DNA from 4 places in the Streptomyces sp. NPDC030798 genome. Region 3 is predicted to be linked to each of the others. Evidence: riboswitches for the same ligand, from Rfam matches in the RefSeq annotation. Region 3 holds a riboswitch; each other region holds the start of a gene.

Region 1 (4,205 bases), on a different contig from region 3:
GGTCACGCGGTACGCCGATGCCCGGCAGGCGCTCGCCGACCAGCGGCTGAGCAAGAACCCGGAGCATCACGACGAGCCCGCGCACGCCAAGGGCAAGACGGGCATTCCGGGCGAGCGCAAGGCCGAGCTGATGACCCATCTGCTCAACATCGACCCGCCGGACCACACCCGGCTCAGGCGGCTGGTGAGCAAGGCGTTCACGCCCCGCCGGGTCGCCGAGTTCGCGCCGCGCGTGCAGGAGCTGGCCGACGGCCTCATCGACGGGTTCGCGGCGAGGGGTCGCGCCGACCTCATCCACGAATTCGCCTTCCCGCTGCCCATCTACGCCATCTGCGACATGCTCGGCGTCCCGCGCGAGGACCAGGACGACTTCCGGGACTGGGCGGGCATGATGATCCGGCACGGCGGTGGCCCCCGGGGCGGGGTCGCCCGCTCGGTGAAGAAGATGCGCGGCTACCTGGCCGAGCTGATCCACAGGAAGCGCCGGGCCCTGCCCGCCGAGCCCGCCCCCGGCGAGGACCTCATCTCGGGTCTCATCCGCGCCTCCGACCACGGTGAGCACCTCACCGAGAACGAGGCCGCGGCGATGGCGTTCATCCTGCTGTTCGCCGGGTTCGAGACGACGGTCAACCTCATCGGCAACGGCACCTACGCCCTGCTCACCCATCCCGGGCAGCGGCGCCGGCTGCAGCAGTCCCTGGCCGCCGGGGAGACGGGCCTGCTGGAGACCGGCGTCGAGGAACTCCTGCGCTACGACGGCCCGGTGGAGCTGGCCACCTGGCGGTTCGCCACCCGGCCGCTCAGCATCGGCGGACAGGACATCGCGCCCGGCGACCCCGTCCTCGTCGTCCTGGCCGCCGCCGACCGGGACCCGGAGCGGTTCGCCGACCCGGACCTCCTGGACCTCGCCCGCCGGGACAACCAGCACCTCGGCTACGGCCACGGCATCCACTACTGTCTCGGCGCCCCGCTCGCCCGCCTGGAGGGCCAGACCGCGCTCGCCACCCTCCTGACCCGGCTCCCGGACCTGCGGCTCGCGGCCGATCCGGCGGAGCTGCGGTGGCGCGGCGGGCTCATCATGCGCGGCCTGCGCACGCTCCCGGTGGAGTTCACCCCGGCCGCCGGGAAGACCGTACAACCGTAAACATGAAAGACGTTCAACTCTGTGATCTTCACGTGATCTGCGCGGCATTAACTTGTGACAAGTGATCGTCTGCGGATACGTTCACCCATCAGCGTGGCGGCGAGCGTCTCCCGCCGCGCCGCTCCTGCTGTCGCACGAAAGGCTTCCGCATGCTCTCCGGGAACGGTCGTCACCGTCGCCCCCGTCAGGCCCCGGCCCTCCTCGTCGCGGCGGGAGTGACCGGCTCCGCCATCGCCATCCCGCTGCTCGGCGCCGCGAGCGCCAACGCGGCCGACGGCACCACGTGGGACAAGGTGGCCGAGTGCGAGAGCGGCGGCTCCTGGAGCGCCGACACCGGCAACGGCTACTACGGCGGCCTGCAGATATCGCAGGACGACTGGGACAAGTACGGCGGCACCCAGTACGCCGACACCGCCGACCTGGCCAGCCGTTCGCAGCAGATCTCCATCGCCGAGAAGATCCTGGCCGACCGGGGCACCACCCCCTGGGCCACCTGCGCCCTGACCGCCGGCCTCACCTCCAACTCCGGTTCCGTGGACGTCGACACCGGCCTCGGCGGCTCGGACTCCGGTTCCGACTCCTCGCATGCGGGCGGACAGGACTCCGACTCCGGCACCGCGGGCGGTTCGACCGACAGTTCCGACTCGTCCGGCCTGCCGGATTCGTCCTCCTCGTCCGACTCCTCCTCGGACACGGCCACCACGCCGTCCCCGGGTGCGAGCAAGGACTCCGGCTCCACCAAGGACTCGAGTTCCGGCAAGGGGGCAGACGCCCACAAGTCCGACAAGTCCACCTCGCCCGACTCCGGGGGCGCGCAGGGCGACGGGTCCGCCGCCACGGATCCCACGACGGACGACTCGGACAATTCATGGCAGAGCGGAGGTTCTTGGAGTCTCGTCGACACCGGCGCGCTCAGCAGTGGCGGACGTCACCGGGGTGATCGTGCGGACGAAAGCGTGACAAACGGTCAGAATGCCACCTCCTCCGGCCGTCACGCCGCCACCGACGCGAGCGCCTACACGGTCCGCGAGGGCGACACCCTCGCCTCCATCGCGGACTCCCTTGACGTCGACGGCGGATGGCGCGCGCTCTACGACGCCAACAAGAGCGTCATCGGGACCGACCCGAACCACATCAGTGCCGGTCAGACCCTGCGAGTCGGTGCCGAAACGGGCGATAAGCAGAGGTAGTTGACGCCCTGATTCGCGCCTGATGTCCGATTTGGCGAAAGTGTGGGATGAGTCTCAGAAGCCCTGATCGTCTTTGAAATTCCCTCGATCACGTGTCTACGGTCAGGACCGCTCGTCACCACGAGCCCCGGCAGCCGCAACGCCGAATCCTGCCAGCGGCCGCCCGGGAACAGTCGTCGCATCATGCGCCGTAGGCAGGAGCGGGGGACCCAAGGTAGGTGCCGGGCCCAGCGGTTGACGCTGGACCGGCTAGGGGTGGAGCCGTGCCTCACACGAGGGGCACGGCCGGGCAACTCAACCGGCCCGAACCCGACAGCTCACCTCGCAGGCGTCGGTGAGGGGATCGATCCATGCTGTTCACCGGCAAGGGCAAGCACCGTCGTCCGTCCAAGGCCACCCGGGCCATCGCGCTCGCCGGCGTCACCGGCGCCGCCGTCGCCGCCCCGCTGATGGCGGCCGGCAACGCCTCCGCCGCCACCGCCTCCGAGTGGGACGCGGTCGCCCAGTGCGAGTCCGGCGGCAACTGGTCCATCAACACCGGCAACGGCTACTACGGCGGTCTGCAGTTCTCCGCCTCCACCTGGGCCGCGTACGGCGGCACCCAGTACGCCCCCCAGGCCAACCAGGCCACCAAGGCCCAGCAGATATCCGTCGCCGAGAAGGTGCTCGCCGCCCAGGGCAAGGGCGCCTGGCCGGTCTGCGGCAAGGGCCTGTCGAGCGCCGCCTACAACGGCTCGGCCGCCACTCCCTCGACGAACACCACCAGCCGCTCCACCGACCAGCAGGCCGCCTCCCGCTCCGCCGAGCGCCCGGCCGCGAGCAGCAGCAAGACCGTCACCACCCCGACCGGCAAGAAGGTCAAGAAGGGCGACGGCGAGTACAAGGTCGTCAAGGGTGACACGCTCAGCACCATCGCCGCCGCGCACCACGTCCAGGGCGGCTGGAAGAAGCTGTTCGAGCTGAACAAGGACATCGTCCAGGACGCCGACCTCATCTACCCCGGCCAGCAGCTGCACCTGAAGTAAGCGGCGGCCGCCCCGCCCGTCCCCCACGGGCTCCCCGCCCCGGCGCGTGTTCCCCCGTACGCGCCGGGGTGGGGTCTTTTTTTCCGGGTTCCTTCATGGGCCCTCCCGCGGCCCCTCCGTGCGACCCCCGCATCCCCCCTTTGTTCCGACCGGGAACAATAGGTACGGTCTCTCTGTCCACGGGACGGTCGGTCGGTGGCCGACGCCCCCGGGACGGTTAGGCTCTAGTCGCACGGCACACCAGCCGCGCACTCTCAGCGTCACATCCAAGAAGGAGATGCTCGTGCCGTCCATCGACGTCGTCGTAGCCCGGGAAATCCTGGACTCCCGAGGCAACCCCACGGTCGAGGTCGAGGTCGGCCTCGACGACGGCAGCACCGGGCGTGCCGCCGTCCCGTCCGGCGCCTCCACGGGCGCCTTCGAGGCCATCGAGCTCCGCGACGGTGACCCGAACCGCTACCAGGGCAAGGGTGTCGAGAAGGCCGTCCTCGCCGTCATCGAGCAGATCGGCCCGGAGCTGGTCGGCTACGACGCCACCGAGCAGCGCCTGATCGACCAGGCCATGTTCGACCTGGACGCCACCGACAACAAGGGCTCCCTCGGCGCCAACGCCATCCTCGGCGTCTCCCTGGCCGTCGCCCACGCCGCCTCCGAGGCCAGCGACCTCCCCCTCTTCCGCTACCTGGGCGGCCCGAACGCGCACCTGCTGCCGGTGCCGATGATGAACATCCTGAACGGCGGCTCGCACGCCGACTCCAACGTGGACATCCAGGAGTTCATGATCGCCCCGATCGGCGCGGAGTCCTTCTCCGAGGCGCTGCGCTGGGGCACCGAGGTCTACCACAC
Region 2 (4,205 bases), on a different contig from region 3:
CCTGGCGCGGATCGAAGTGGGCGAAGGCGAGGCCGTAGAGGATCAGGCCCAGCCAGAAGAGCACCAGCGCGGCATGCGCGAGCCACAGCAACGACCCGGCCGCCGCCAGCGTGGCCGCCAGGACCGCGAGCCCTTGTGTGGCGACACAACACAGGAACACCGTTCCCGGCATGCGCGGCCTCCAGTGCCGCATCACGAGGAACAGCAGGACCGGCCAGATCACCGCCGCCAGTGCCAGCAACGCCTCCGCCAGGGTCTGCAGACCGAGCGCCGAGAACCGCGTGCCGAGCACCGTGGTCGCGGCGACGGCGGTGAGCCCGCCCGGACGCTCCGCCTCGGCCTCCCACCGCTGCCGCCGCCACACCAGCCGTGCGACGAAGGCGGCGGCCAGTACCAGCCAGGCGACGCAGGCGAGGCCCAGGAAGACCAGGGACACCGTCTCGGCGCCCGACAGCTGCAGGCCGACGGACACGATGCCGGTCGCCATGACGACGGCTCCCGCCGCCGGCGGACGCCCCGCCCACCACGTGCGCAGACCTGAGTTGCCGGGCATGCGCCCGATGCTAGGGAGCCGCGCGGCCCTCACCCGGAGGGCACGCGCGCGTGGAGCACGAAAACTCCGCGAAAGGACGCTCAGGCCGGCCGCACCACGCGGCGGATCACCGAATCGCCCAGGTGGTGGACGGACTCCTCGCTGACGTACCCGCCGGGGCGCGGGGCGTGGATCATCATTCCGTCGCCCGTGCACAGGCCCACGTGGCTGTGGTCGTCGTGGAAGAAGACGAGGTCGCCCGCGCGCGCGTCGGCGAGCGGAACAGGGGTGCCGACGGCGGCCTGGGCGGGAGCGGTGCGCGGCAGCGTGACGCCGGCGGCCTTCCAGGCGGCCTGGGTGAGGCCGGCGCAGTCGTAGGAGCCCGGCCCGCTGGCCCCGCTGACGTACGGCTTGCCGATCTGGGCGCGGGCGAAGACGACCGCCGTCTCGGCCCGCGTGGCGGCGCCCGCGTCCGGCGCCACGGGCGCCCGGTGCCGCCCACGTTCGGCCGGTCGCGGGGCGGGCTGTGCGGCGGGCGGTACGACGGGCTGTGCGGCGGCTTGGATCGCCGGCTGTGCCGACGGCGGTTGCGTGGCCGGCCGGGTCACCGGGGGCGCGGACGGCGCTTGTGCCACGGCATGGGCCACGCCCCGCGTCACCGCTTGCCCCGACGCGGGCTGCACCACCGCATGGGCCACCGACGGCGCCACCGGGCGCACCGCCGCCTGCATCACCGGACGCGCCGCCGTCCCCTGGCCCGTCGCACGGGACAGCAGAGCCCGCGCGGTGACCAGCTTGCGCTGCACGACCGCCTTGGCGGCCCTGACGTCGTACGGCGCGTCGGCGGCCGGCGTCTCGGCGCCTCCGGGGACGTGCCCGCGCTCGGGGGTGACGCCCTTCCCCCGCTCAGCCGCGTCCTTCACGCGCGAGGCGAGACGGTTCATCACCCGGTTCTGCGCGAAGTGGTCCTGCGGATACTCCTCGAGGAGGGAGGCGGCCCGGTCCGGGCCGGCGGTGAACGGAGCCAGCCCCTCGCGGGCCTTGGCGCGCCTGCCGGGGCGCCGGGGGCCCTCCTCGCGCGGGGGCTCCGTGCGCGCCTGCTGCCGGGCTGTCGGGCGGGCAGCCGCCGCGCGCGTGGCCGTCGTGGCCCCCTCCGCCGCCGAGTCGGCCCGGCGGTAGAGCTCGTCGATCTTCTTTTCGATCTCCTCCATGCTGGGCCTGCCGTCGCCGGCGGGGACGGCGGCCTCGGCCGTCTGGGACAGGACGGCCACGGAGGTGAACGCGGCGGTGGCGAGGGCCGGGGTGCGCAGACCCGGTGCGAGGGATCCGCCGGGGCGCGGCTTGCGGTGCGACGCCAAGGGAGGCGACTCCTTCCAATGGGCCGCCTACCGGGTTAGCTGTCGGGTTCGGGCGGGTGGTTCGGAAGGGTTGCCCTACGGCGTCGTCCCGGGCGGGAGTCGGCCGATTCACCCCAGGATCGGTGGGTCCCCGGCTCCGGCTGCCTGCGGGCGTGCCGGACTCGGCGGAGGCCGTGCGGCCCGGCGAGGTTCGCCGGAGAGGGGTCGCACGACCTGACGGAAACCTAGCCAACTGGTGTGACTTCTGTGAAGGTTGGAGCGGCATATGTCCGATACGTTTTCGTGACCGGAGCCGTATTTCATACGCAGGTGAGCAACCGCCTCCGCAGCGTGAGCAGCCGGAAGGTGCGGAAGCGAAGGCGATCGACCGGCCCCTGGAATCGGCCGGGTTTCCGGGTCGCGGAACGGTTGTCGGTGCGGCGCCCTAGACTCGGAGAGCGATGAGCAGCCTCTTTGACGACAGCTTCCTGGCGGACCTCCAGCCCCCGCGCGGGCGCGAGGAGGAACCCCCGCCGCCGCCCGAGGACGATCATGCTCCGGAGCCGCTTCCGGACGATCTGTTCGGCGGGAAGTTCGACGTGCCGCCGGACCGGGACGGGTACTACCGGGACGGCGCCCCACGCCCCGCGATCGACACGGCGGCGCTGCTGGAGGGGCTGAACGACAACCAGCGTGCCGCGGTCGTCCACGCCGGCTCCCCCCTGCTCATCGTCGCCGGTGCCGGCTCCGGCAAGACCCGTGTGCTCACCCACCGCATCGCCCACCTGCTCGCCGAGCGGCATGTGCACCCGGGTCAGATCCTCGCGATCACCTTCACCAACAAGGCCGCGGGCGAGATGAAGGAGCGCGTCGAGCACCTCGTCGGCCCGCGCGCGAACGCGATGTGGGTGATGACGTTCCACAGCGCGTGCGTGCGCATCCTGCGCCGGGAGTCGAAGAAGCTCGGTTTCACGTCGTCGTTCTCGATCTACGACGCCGCGGACAGCAAGCGCCTGATGGCCCTGGTCTGCCGCGATTTGGACCTCGACCCCAAGCGCTTCCCGCCCAAGTCCTTCAGCGCCAAGATCAGCAACCTGAAGAACGAGCTGATCGACGAGGAGGATTTCGCCGCCCAGGCCACCGACGGCTTCGAGAAGACCCTCGCCCAGGCCTACGCGCTGTACCAGTCGCGCCTGCGCGAGGCCAACGCGCTGGACTTCGACGACCTGATCATGACGACGGTCAATCTGCTGCGCGCCTTCCCGGACGTCGCCGAGCACTACCGCCGACGCTTCCGGCACGTCCTGGTGGACGAGTACCAGGACACCAACCACGCCCAGTACGCCCTCGTCCGGGAGCTGGTGGGCACGGGCGGGTACGACGAGGACGTACCGCCCGGTGAGTACGACCTGCCGCCCGCCGAGCTGTGCGTCGTGGGTGACGCGGACCAGTCGATCTACGCCTTCCGGGGCGCGACGATCCGCAACATCCTCCAGTTCGAGGAGGACTACCCGAACGCGACGACGATCCTGCTGGAGCAGAACTACCGTTCCACGCAGACCATCCTGTCCGCCGCCAACGCGGTCATCGAGCGCAACGAGTCCCGCCGCCCGAAGAACCTGTGGACCAACGCCGGCCAAGGCGCCCGCATCACCGGCTATGTGGCGGACACCGAGCACGACGAGGCCCAGTTCGTCGCCGAGGAGATAGACCGCCTCACGGACGCGGGCGAGGCCAAGGCGGGCGACGTCGCCGTCTTCTACCGCACCAACGCCCAGTCCCGTGTCTTCGAAGAGGTCTTCATCCGGGTGGGCCTGCCCTACAAGGTCGTCGGCGGCGTCCGCTTCTACGAGCGCAAGGAGGTCCGGGACGTCCTGGCCTACCTGAGGGTGCTGGCCAACCCGGAGGACTCGGTGCCGCTGCGCCGCATCCTCAACGTGCCCAAGCGGGGCATCGGCGACCGCGCCGAGGCGATGATCGACGCCCTCGCCCAGCGCGAGAAGATCAGCTTCTCGCAGGCCCTGAAGCGGGTCGACGAGGCGTACGGCATGGCCGCGCGTTCCACCAACGCGGTCAAGCGGTTCAACACGCTGATGGAGGACCTGCGGACGATCGTGGAGTCCGGCGCCGGACCGGCCACCGTCCTGGAGGCCATACTCGAACGCACCGGTTACCTGGCCGAGTTGCAGAACTCCACCGACCCGCAGGACGAGACCCGCATCGAGAACCTCCAGGAACTCGCGGCCGTGGCCCTGGAGTTCGAACAGGAGCGCGGCGAGGGCGAGTCGGCGGGGCTGGCCGACTTCCTTGAGCAGGTCGCCCTGGTCGCCGATTCC
Region 3 (4,205 bases):
GCGCTCGGCTCGATGAAGGCCCGGCGGCTGGCCCGGGACCACGCCCGGCAGCACTTCGGGGGGCGCCCGGCGGCACGGGCGGTGGCACAGTACGAGGCCTACGCCACCTCGCTCGCCTTCCTGCGGCACCGGGGGCGGCGGGGGCGCGCGGGGACGGACTTCGTCGCACGGGAGCGGGAGCTGCTCGCCGAGCTGTGGAGGCGCAAGGACGTCGCCCGGCCGGCCCTGGAGTACGCGGCCCGGGCGTCCGCGCCGGCGCCGGTTCGGGTGCCGGCGGCGTACTGGACGCCGTACGGGTACCCGGCGGCGCCGTACCCCGCTTACAACCCGTACCGGTCGTAGAGCCACGGGGCACGGCGGGTTCGGCGCCGCCGGAGTGCGCCGTCGCGAACGGAGGGGTCAGGCCGACGCGTCCGTGAGCTTCTTCAGCTCCTCGTCCGTCAGCCGGAGCTGTGCCACGCCCAGCAGCGCCGGGAGCTGGTCCACCGTGCGGGCCGAGGAGATCGGGGCCGTGACCGTCGGCTGGGCGGCGAGCCAGGCCAGGGCGACCGTGGCGACGGGGGCCTCGTGGGCCCGGGCGATCTCGTCCAGGGCGGTGAGGACCTTCTGGCCGCGCTCGGACTCCAGGTGCTTGGCGGCCCCTGCCGCGCGGGCACTGTCGACCGTCGTACCCGGGCGGTACTTGCCGGTGAGGAACCCGGAGGCCAGGGCGAAGTACGGCACGGCCGAGAGGCCCTCGCGGGCGGCCAGGTCCTGCAGCGGGCCCTCGTAGGTGTCCCGGGAGACCAGGTTGTAGTGGGGCTGGAGCGCGACGTAGCGGGCGAGGCCCTCGCGGTCGGAGAAGTCGAGCGAGGCCTGGAGGCGCTCGGCGCTGATGTTGGAGGCGGCGATGTGCCGGACCTTGCCGGCCTTCACCAGCTCGTCCAGGGCGCCGATGATCTCCTCGACCGGCACCTCGGGCTTGTCGAAGTGGGTGTAGTAGAGGTCGATGTAGTCGGTGCCCAGGCGGTGCAGCGAGGCGTCGGCGGCGGCCTTGATGGTCGCGGCGGACAGGCCCTGGAACTGCGGGTGCTGGCTGACCTTGGTCGCGATGACGACGTCGGAGCGGTTGCCGCGGGCCTTGACCCACTTGCCGATGATCGTCTCCGACTCACCGCCCTGGTTGCCCTCGACCCACGCCGAGTAGGAGTCGGCCGTGTCGAGGAAGTTGCCGCCGGCGGCCGTGTAGGCGTCCAGGACGGCGAAGGAGGTCTCCTCGTCGGCGGTCCAGCCGAAGACGTTGCCGCCGAGGGCCAGCGGGAAGACCTCGAGGTCGGAGGAACCGAGTTTGCGCAGAGAAGCAGTCATGTGTCGGTTCAACGATCACGTGCGCCCCACGGATTCCGGGATGCGTACGAACGGTGTGCAAAACGATGCGCCACAACGACCGGCAGCCCTGACGTCGGGGGGGATGCCGTCAGGGCTGCCGGGACTTTCGGGGCGGGGTGGGCTCAGGGGTTGAGGCCCTTGCCGCGCAGCCAGGCCATGGGGTCGATGCCGGTGGCCTGGCCGCCGGGGTGGACCTCCAGGTGCAGGTGCGGGCCGGTGACGTTGCCGGTGGCGCCGACGCGACCGATGACCTCGCCGGTGGACACCTTCTGGCCGACCTTGACGTTGATCGAGGACTGGTGGCAGAACCACAGCTCGGTGCCGTCGTCGAGGGTGAGGATCGTGCGGTAGCCGTAGGAGCCGGCCCAGCCGGCCTCGGTGATCGTGCCGCTGTGGATGGCCTTGATGAGGGTGCCGGTGGGGGCGGCGAAGTCGAGGCCGGTGTGGTAGCCGGAGGACCACATCGAGCCGGCCTCGCCGAAGGTCGAGGTGATCGTGTACGACGACGTCGGCAGCGTGTACTGCTTGGCCAGCGCGGCCAGGCGCGCGGCCTCGGCCCTCTTCTTGGCGGCGGCCTCGGCCTCGGCCTTGGCGTCGGCCGCCTCGGCGGCGGCCGTCTTCTCCGCCTTGGCGGCCGCGGCGATGACCTGCTTCTGGTCGGCGGCGACGGCGGCCGCGGTGGCCTTGAGGTCGGCCTTGCTCTGCTGCTGCTCGGCCTGCGCCATGATCCGGTTGCGCAGGGCCTCGCCCGCGTCGGAGCCGTTCTGGTCGCTGTCGGTGGCCGTCGTGCCGACGGTGCTGAGGGAGGCCTGCGTGGCCTGCGCGTCGGAGTGGTCGTCGCCGAACAGGGAGCCGACGGAGGGCAGGTCGGGCATGGAGATGGACACCGGAGGCTTGCCGGTGTTGGCGCTGGCCATGCCACCCGCGCCGACCGCCGCTATGACGCCGACGCCGAGGACGGTGGAGCTGCGGGCGAGCCCGCCGCCGCGCTGCCGGGCGACCCGGTGGCGGCCACGGACCGGGCGGAGGGACTCCTCGGTGGGGTTCCACTCCTCCCACGGGCCCTCTTCGGGGCGGTGGTCGCCGTAGCCGAAGGTGTCGAACTCGCGCTGAGCCGGCACGAACGGGGCTTCGGGGGCAGGCCGGTTGGACGCCACGCGGGCGTACTCCTTTCCTTCCTCCGCCTACCGGGTTAGCTGACGGGTTCGGAGCAGGAAGGTCTCCTACGCGCGTATACCTGGCGTGGACTCTGCGAGTTCACGTCGGCATCCGCGTGATTCACCCCAGGGTGGTGGTTCCCCGGTTCCCTTGCGGGATTCGGCGCGTGCGCACGGAGCCGTCTCGGGTGACGGCTGGGACGACCGCGCTGCGTTATCGAACGTTAATAGACCGGCGTATGAGATTCCAAGCTGTTCCGCTTGATCATTAGTGCCGATTCAGCGGGACGTACACGCCATGACCCGCTCAAACCGGACTAGTTGACCGACGTTCAGGAGTCACTGCCGGTTTTGATGGTGACTCAGTCGTGATGCGGAGGGCTTCCGTCCGATCACCCTGAGTAGTAACACTCTGAGGAGTAAAGGGGCATCGTCGGGACACGAGCCGGGAAACGCTCAGGGCCGGGATCCATGTGCTGGATCCCGGCCCTGAGCCTTCAGTAGCGGGGACAGGATTTGAACCTGCGACCTCTGGGTTATGAGCCCAGCGAGCTACCGAGCTGCTCCACCCCGCGTCGTTGTGACTCCAGTGTACGCCATGCGCGGGGTGCCGAGCACACGGCTTGTGCGTGACCTACGGCTCAGGGCAGCAGATGGGCGTTCGGCCGCTTCGCCAGGTCCTCGAACTGCGGCAGCAGGACGACGTCGGCGCCCGCGCCGACCAGCACACCGGTTCCGTCGGCCGCCGTGACGAACGTGTCCGGTTCTCGCCAGGCCGTGACCACCCGCCGTACCCCCGCGTCGACGATCAGACGGGCGCAGGGTGCGGGGCGGGAGGCGCGGCGGGAGCAGGGCTCCAGGCTGCTGTAGACGGTCGCGCCGGCCAGGCGCGGGTCCGCCGGGTCGGTCTTGGCGAGGGCCGCCTCCTCGGCGTGCACCACCGGGTCGCCGCCCTCGCGCGAGTGGCCGCGGGCCAGCTCGGTGCCGTCGGCGGCCACCACCACCGCGCCGACGCTGAAGGCCGTCTCCGACGGCGGGCACAGAGCGGCCAGCTCGCAGGCGGTGCGCAGCCAGTGGCGATCGGCGGCGCTGGGCTCGCGGCCGGTGCCGGGGGCGGTGGGCTCGTAGCGCATCAGGACGACGTCCTCGATCCGGCGGCTCTCGGCGAGGCGGAGCCGGCCGCCCTGGTACGCCCCCGGGCCGAACAGGCGCGGCGCCGCCGGGTCGCCGACGAACAGCGGGGCGAGCACCAGCTGCAGCTCGTCGGCGAGGCCCCGCTGGAGGAGCTGGGTGTGCACGGTGCCGCCGCCCTCGACCATCAGACGGCGGACGCCGCGCACGTCGTGCAGGTGCTCCAGCAGGGCGCGCCAGTCGAGCTCGGGGCCGAGGGAGACGACGTCGGCGGTGCCGCCGAGCGTGCGCGTGGCGGCGTCGGCGCCCTTGTCGGTGGTGTACACGAGCTTCTCGCCGCCGGTGTGCCAGAAGTGGGCGTCCGGGTCGAGGTCGCCGGATGCGGTGACGGTGACCTTCAGGGGGTACTCGGGTCTGCCCTCGGCCCGGCGGGCCGCGCGACGCTCGGGCGCGTTGACCAGGAGGCGGGGGTTGTCGGCGCGGATGGTGCCGGCGCCGATGAGGATGGCGTCGACCGAGGCGCGCACCTCGTCGACCCGGTCGAAGTCG
Region 4 (4,205 bases), on a different contig from region 3:
TCGTCGGCGGCGGCTGCCCCCACACACTGGTCCACCTGAGCCGCCATTCTCACCCGAATCGGTGAGGAGTGGTGATTTCCGTGGTTTCCATCTCACCAAATCGGCCGTGAGGAAGCGTCAGACCTCGGGGCCAACTCCGTGTACGCCTGCGGTATGACACACGGGGCCGACGCCTCGCCCGACCCGTAGGGGTCGTGGGGGGACGCCACGGGTGGGGGGCCTCTGGGCTCCGGTCAGCGCGGGACGGAGGGACGCGGCATGCCGCCCATGAAGGGCGGGGCCGTCAGCCGGCGCGGTGCACCACCGCGTCGCACAGTTCGAGCAGTGCCGCCTTGGCGTCGCACTCCGGCAGCGGGGCCAGCGCGGAGCGCGCCTCCTCGACGTAGCGGACGGTGTCCCGGCGGGCCTGCTCCAGCGCGGGGTGCGCGCGCAGCGCGGCCAGCGCCTCGGCGTGCCGGGCGTCGTCGGTGAGGTCGGAGTCCAGCAGCTCGCACAGCGCCGCGTCCTCGGGCAGGCCCAGGCGGGCGGCCCGCTCGCGCAGCCGCAGCACGGGCAGCGTCGGGATGCCCTCGCGCAGGTCGGTGCCGGGGGTCTTGCCGGACTCGTGGGAGTCGGAGGCGATGTCCAGAACGTCGTCCGCGAGCTGGAAGGCGACCCCGAGCCGCTCGCCGTACTGGGTGAGCACGTCGACGACCGTCTCGTCGGCGCCGGACATCATCGCGCCGAACCGGCAGGAGACCGCCACCAGGGAGCCGGTCTTGCCGCCGAGCACGTCCAGGTAGTGGTCGACCGGGTCGCGGCCGTCCGAGGGGCCCGCGGTCTCCAGGATCTGCCCGGTGACCAGCCGCTCGAACGCGAGGGCCTGCACCCGGACCGCCTCGGGGCCGAGGTCGGCGAGGATCTGGGAGGCGCGCGCGAAGAGGAAGTCGCCGGTGAGGACGGCGACGGAGTTGCCCCAGCGGGTGTTGGCGCTGTCCACGCCGCGCCGCACGGAGGCCTCGTCCATGACGTCGTCGTGGTACAGCGTGGCCAGGTGGGTGAGCTCCACGACCACCGCGGCAGGGACGACCCCCGGCGCGTACGGGTCGCCGAACTGCGCCGCGAGCATCACGAGCAGCGGCCGGAACCGCTTCCCGCCCGCCCGTACGAGGTGCTGTGCGGCCTCCGTGATGAACGGGACCTCACTCTTGGTGGCCTCGAGCAAGCCTTCCTCGACAGCCGTCAATCCGGCCTGGACATCGGCTTCGAGAGCCTGGTCCCGCACGCTCAGCCCGAACGGCCCGACGACGGTCACGAGGGGTCTCCTGTCTGCTGGTGTCTGCTGGCGATTACACGGTTTGTCGATAGGTCGCTGCCATCACTCAAGTCAGCGTATCCGGTCCTGTTTCGATCACCGATAGCGCCCACCGGTCCAGCCTGGGCGGTATCGGATCACGACCGTTATGTTTTTGATCGGACGGTATGAACACATATTTACCGACTTAGCACAACGCCACAAGGCACACCCGAAGGCCGGCCGACCTGCGACTCCACCCCGGCGAGCCGAAACGCAAATCGCCCATGTCTGATTTAGAGTAATTTGCCATTTCGTGAAGTGGGTCACGCGGACCCGTCGGTGCGTCCGACCCCTCCTCACACGTTCTTCACCTTGTGGCGTCGGCGAGTTGAGCCTTGGCAACCGCAAAGGATCAAGTGCCTCAAATGCCTCAGACCAAGGTCAAGTAGCGCGTTGTGTGAATCCAGTACTTGTTCCGGACATGTGCTCTCGCATACGTTCCCGCCACGCCAGACGGACGCCGAATCCTGCCGCGTCTGGCATCACCCATCGACGGACTCATCCGTACGGCAGGAGCGGGGGACCCAGGTAAGCCGCCGGACCGGCCGGCACACGCCGTACCGGAACGGCTAGGGGTGAAGTCGTGCCTCCTTACGGGGGCACGGCCGGGCACCTCCCCGCCCGAACCCGACAGCTCACCTCGCAGGCGACGGAGAGGAACTTCGCCATGCCTGCTGCCGCTCAGCCCCGCCGCGCCCGCACCCACCGCCTGCTGCGCACGCTCGCCGTCGCCGGCACCGGCGCCGCCGTGCTCGCCCTCCCGCTCATCGGTGCGACCAGCGCCTCCGCGGCCACCCCGGCCGCCACGACGGCCTCCACGACCCCGGCCGGATACCCGAACAACCTGGACGGCTGGATCCGCGAGTCCCTCGCGATCATGGCCGAGAAGCACATCCCGGGCACCTACCACGGCATCTACCGCAACATCATCCGCGAGTCCTCCGGCAACCCCAACGCCATCAACCTGTGGGACTCCAACGCGGCCAAGGGCATCCCGTCCAAGGGCCTGCTGCAGGTCATCGACCCCACGTTCAACACGTACCACGTGGCCGGAACGTCGTACGACATCTACGACCCGGTCGCGAACATCACCGCCGCCTGCAACTACGCGGCCGCGCGCTACGGGTCGATCGACAACGTGTTCGGCGCCTACTGACCGGGGCCGACGGGCCCCCGACAGTGGGGCTCCGAGCGCCCGTGGCGGGCTGCTACTGATATTCCGGTCAGTCGGTCGATGGTTCGGTCAACCGGTCGGGAACAGTCTTTCGAGGACGACGGCGATGCCGTCGTCCTCGTTCGTTGCCGTGATCTCGTCGGCGACCGCCTGGAGTTCGGGGTGGGCGTTGGCCATGGCGACGCCGTGCGCGGCCCAGTGGAACATCGGGATGTCGTTGGGCATGTCGCCGAAGGCGAGGGCCCGCCCGGGGGCGATGCCGAGGTGCTCGGCGGCCAGCGCCAGCCCCGTGGCCTTGGTCACCCCGCACGGCTGGAGCTCCACCGTCCCCGGCCCCGACATCGTCACGGTCGCCAGGGAGCCCACCACCGCGCGGGCGACCGCCGCCAACGCGTCGTCGGAGAGGGTGTGATGGCGCAGCAACACCTTGCTGATCGGCGCGCCCCACAGCTCCGCGCGACGGTCGACCCGCACGGCGGGCAGGGTCGGGTGGGGCATCCGGTAGCCCGGTTCGATGAGCGTGAGCCCGTCCACACCGTCCTGGTCGACGGCCGCGTACACCTGCCCCACCTCGGCCTCGATCTTGCCGAGCGCGGTCTCGGCCAGTTCCCGGTCCAGCCGGACCGACCACAGCAGGCGGTCGGCGCCGGCGTCGTAGACCTGCGCGCCCTGCCCGCACACCGCCAGGCCCGTGCAGCCGAGGCTTTCCAGCAGGGGCTGCACCCGCGGGGCCGGCCGGCCCGTGACCACCAGGTGCCGGGCCCCGGCCCGCGCCGCCTGCTCGAGGGCGGCGCGCGACCGGTCGGAGACGGTGTCGTCGCCGCGCAGCAGCGTCCCGTCCAGGTCGGTGGCGATGAGTGCGTATGCGGGAGGTGCGGCCATGATCAGAGAATACGGAGAGCAGGCCCCGCCGACTCACCCCGCTCTTCCCGGACTTGTGTGCTGACAGGGCCCAAGTGGGGTGCGCCGGCCCCTTGATGGCAGTACCCCGGCAGGGAATTCCGGCCACGCCGCCTCGGTTGCGCGCGGGCGGCCGTGCGCGGGCGGCCGTACCGGAAAGGGCTTCGGCCGCCCGCCGCGGGGCTCAGCCGTGTGCGGCCGCCAGGTGCTTGGCCAGCCGCGGGGAGGCGAACTCCGTGCCGCAGACGAAGCGCATCACCGGGCCGTAGGAGGACGCGGCCGGCAGTCCGGTGAAGTACAGGCCGGGCACGGAGGAGACGTATCCGGCGCCGAGCCGGGGAGCGCCCCTGCTCACCGCGAGCCGGGTGCGCAGCTCGTGGCCGAGGAAGTCCATCGCGGCGATGTTCACGTGGTAGCCGGTGGCGGCGATGACGTGGTCCGCCGTGAGCCGCTCGGTGCGGCCCCCGTGGGTGCGGACGGTGAGGGCCGGGGCGCCGTCGGCGACCTCGGCGCCGAGCACCCGCTCCACCTCGTGGACCTGGACCGTGCCCTCGAAGCGGTCGCGCAGCCACCAGGCGCCCAGCGGGCCGAGGACCCGGCGGACCAGGTAGTGCCGGGCCGGTTCGGGCAGGAAGCGGTAGGGGTCGGCGTAGTAGCTCAGCGCCCACAGCGACCAGGCGCGGCCGAAGGGCGACTCGGGGCGGAGCTTCGGCTGGTCCCAGGGCGGCGCCCCGAAGGCGACCCGGCCGCGGCCGCGCGAGACGACGCGCACCTGGGCGCCGGCCTCGGCCGCGA

What was found. A riboswitch is a leader RNA that binds a small molecule or an ion and turns the genes downstream of it on or off. The one in region 3 is predicted to bind cyclic di-AMP.
Region 1: it holds a riboswitch for cyclic di-AMP, as region 3 does, so the genes downstream of both, ACZ404_RS26335 (transglycosylase family protein) here and ACZ404_RS22825 (M23 family metallopeptidase) in region 3, are expected to answer to the same signal.
Region 2: it holds a riboswitch for cyclic di-AMP, as region 3 does, so the genes downstream of both, ACZ404_RS21935 (C40 family peptidase) here and ACZ404_RS22825 (M23 family metallopeptidase) in region 3, are expected to answer to the same signal.
Region 4: it holds a riboswitch for cyclic di-AMP, as region 3 does, so the genes downstream of both, ACZ404_RS33605 (transglycosylase SLT domain-containing protein) here and ACZ404_RS22825 (M23 family metallopeptidase) in region 3, are expected to answer to the same signal.

Annotation. Positions count from the first base shown of each region.
Region 1 is NZ_JBVIDR010000012.1:102,121-106,325, reverse strand. Features, by position in the region: gene ACZ404_RS26345 (cytochrome P450 family protein) at 1-1,144, shown strand, start outside; gene ACZ404_RS26340 (transglycosylase family protein) at 1,294-2,334, shown strand; cyclic di-AMP (ydaO/yuaA leader) riboswitch at 2,511-2,680, shown strand; gene ACZ404_RS26335 (transglycosylase family protein) at 2,685-3,359, shown strand; gene eno (phosphopyruvate hydratase) at 3,637-4,205, shown strand, end outside.
Region 2 is NZ_JBVIDR010000009.1:192,000-196,204, forward strand. Features, by position in the region: gene ACZ404_RS21930 (tellurite resistance/C4-dicarboxylate transporter family protein) at 1-553, opposite strand, end outside; gene ACZ404_RS21935 (C40 family peptidase) at 634-1,890, opposite strand; cyclic di-AMP (ydaO/yuaA leader) riboswitch at 1,898-2,067, opposite strand; gene pcrA (DNA helicase PcrA) at 2,331-4,205, shown strand, end outside.
Region 3 is NZ_JBVIDR010000010.1:20,114-24,318, forward strand. Features, by position in the region: gene ACZ404_RS22815 (PrsW family intramembrane metalloprotease) at 1-342, shown strand, start outside; gene ACZ404_RS22820 (aldo/keto reductase) at 400-1,347, opposite strand; gene ACZ404_RS22825 (M23 family metallopeptidase) at 1,491-2,525, opposite strand; cyclic di-AMP (ydaO/yuaA leader) riboswitch at 2,535-2,701, opposite strand; tRNA gene ACZ404_RS22830 (tRNA-Met) at 3,027-3,100, opposite strand; gene ACZ404_RS22835 (dihydrofolate reductase family protein) at 3,167-4,205, opposite strand, start outside.
Region 4 is NZ_JBVIDR010000019.1:129,048-133,252, reverse strand. Features, by position in the region: gene ACZ404_RS33610 (polyprenyl synthetase family protein) at 284-1,294, opposite strand; cyclic di-AMP (ydaO/yuaA leader) riboswitch at 1,821-2,000, shown strand; gene ACZ404_RS33605 (transglycosylase SLT domain-containing protein) at 2,004-2,492, shown strand; gene ACZ404_RS33600 (HAD family hydrolase) at 2,580-3,392, opposite strand; gene ACZ404_RS33595 (FAD-dependent oxidoreductase) at 3,595-4,205, opposite strand, start outside.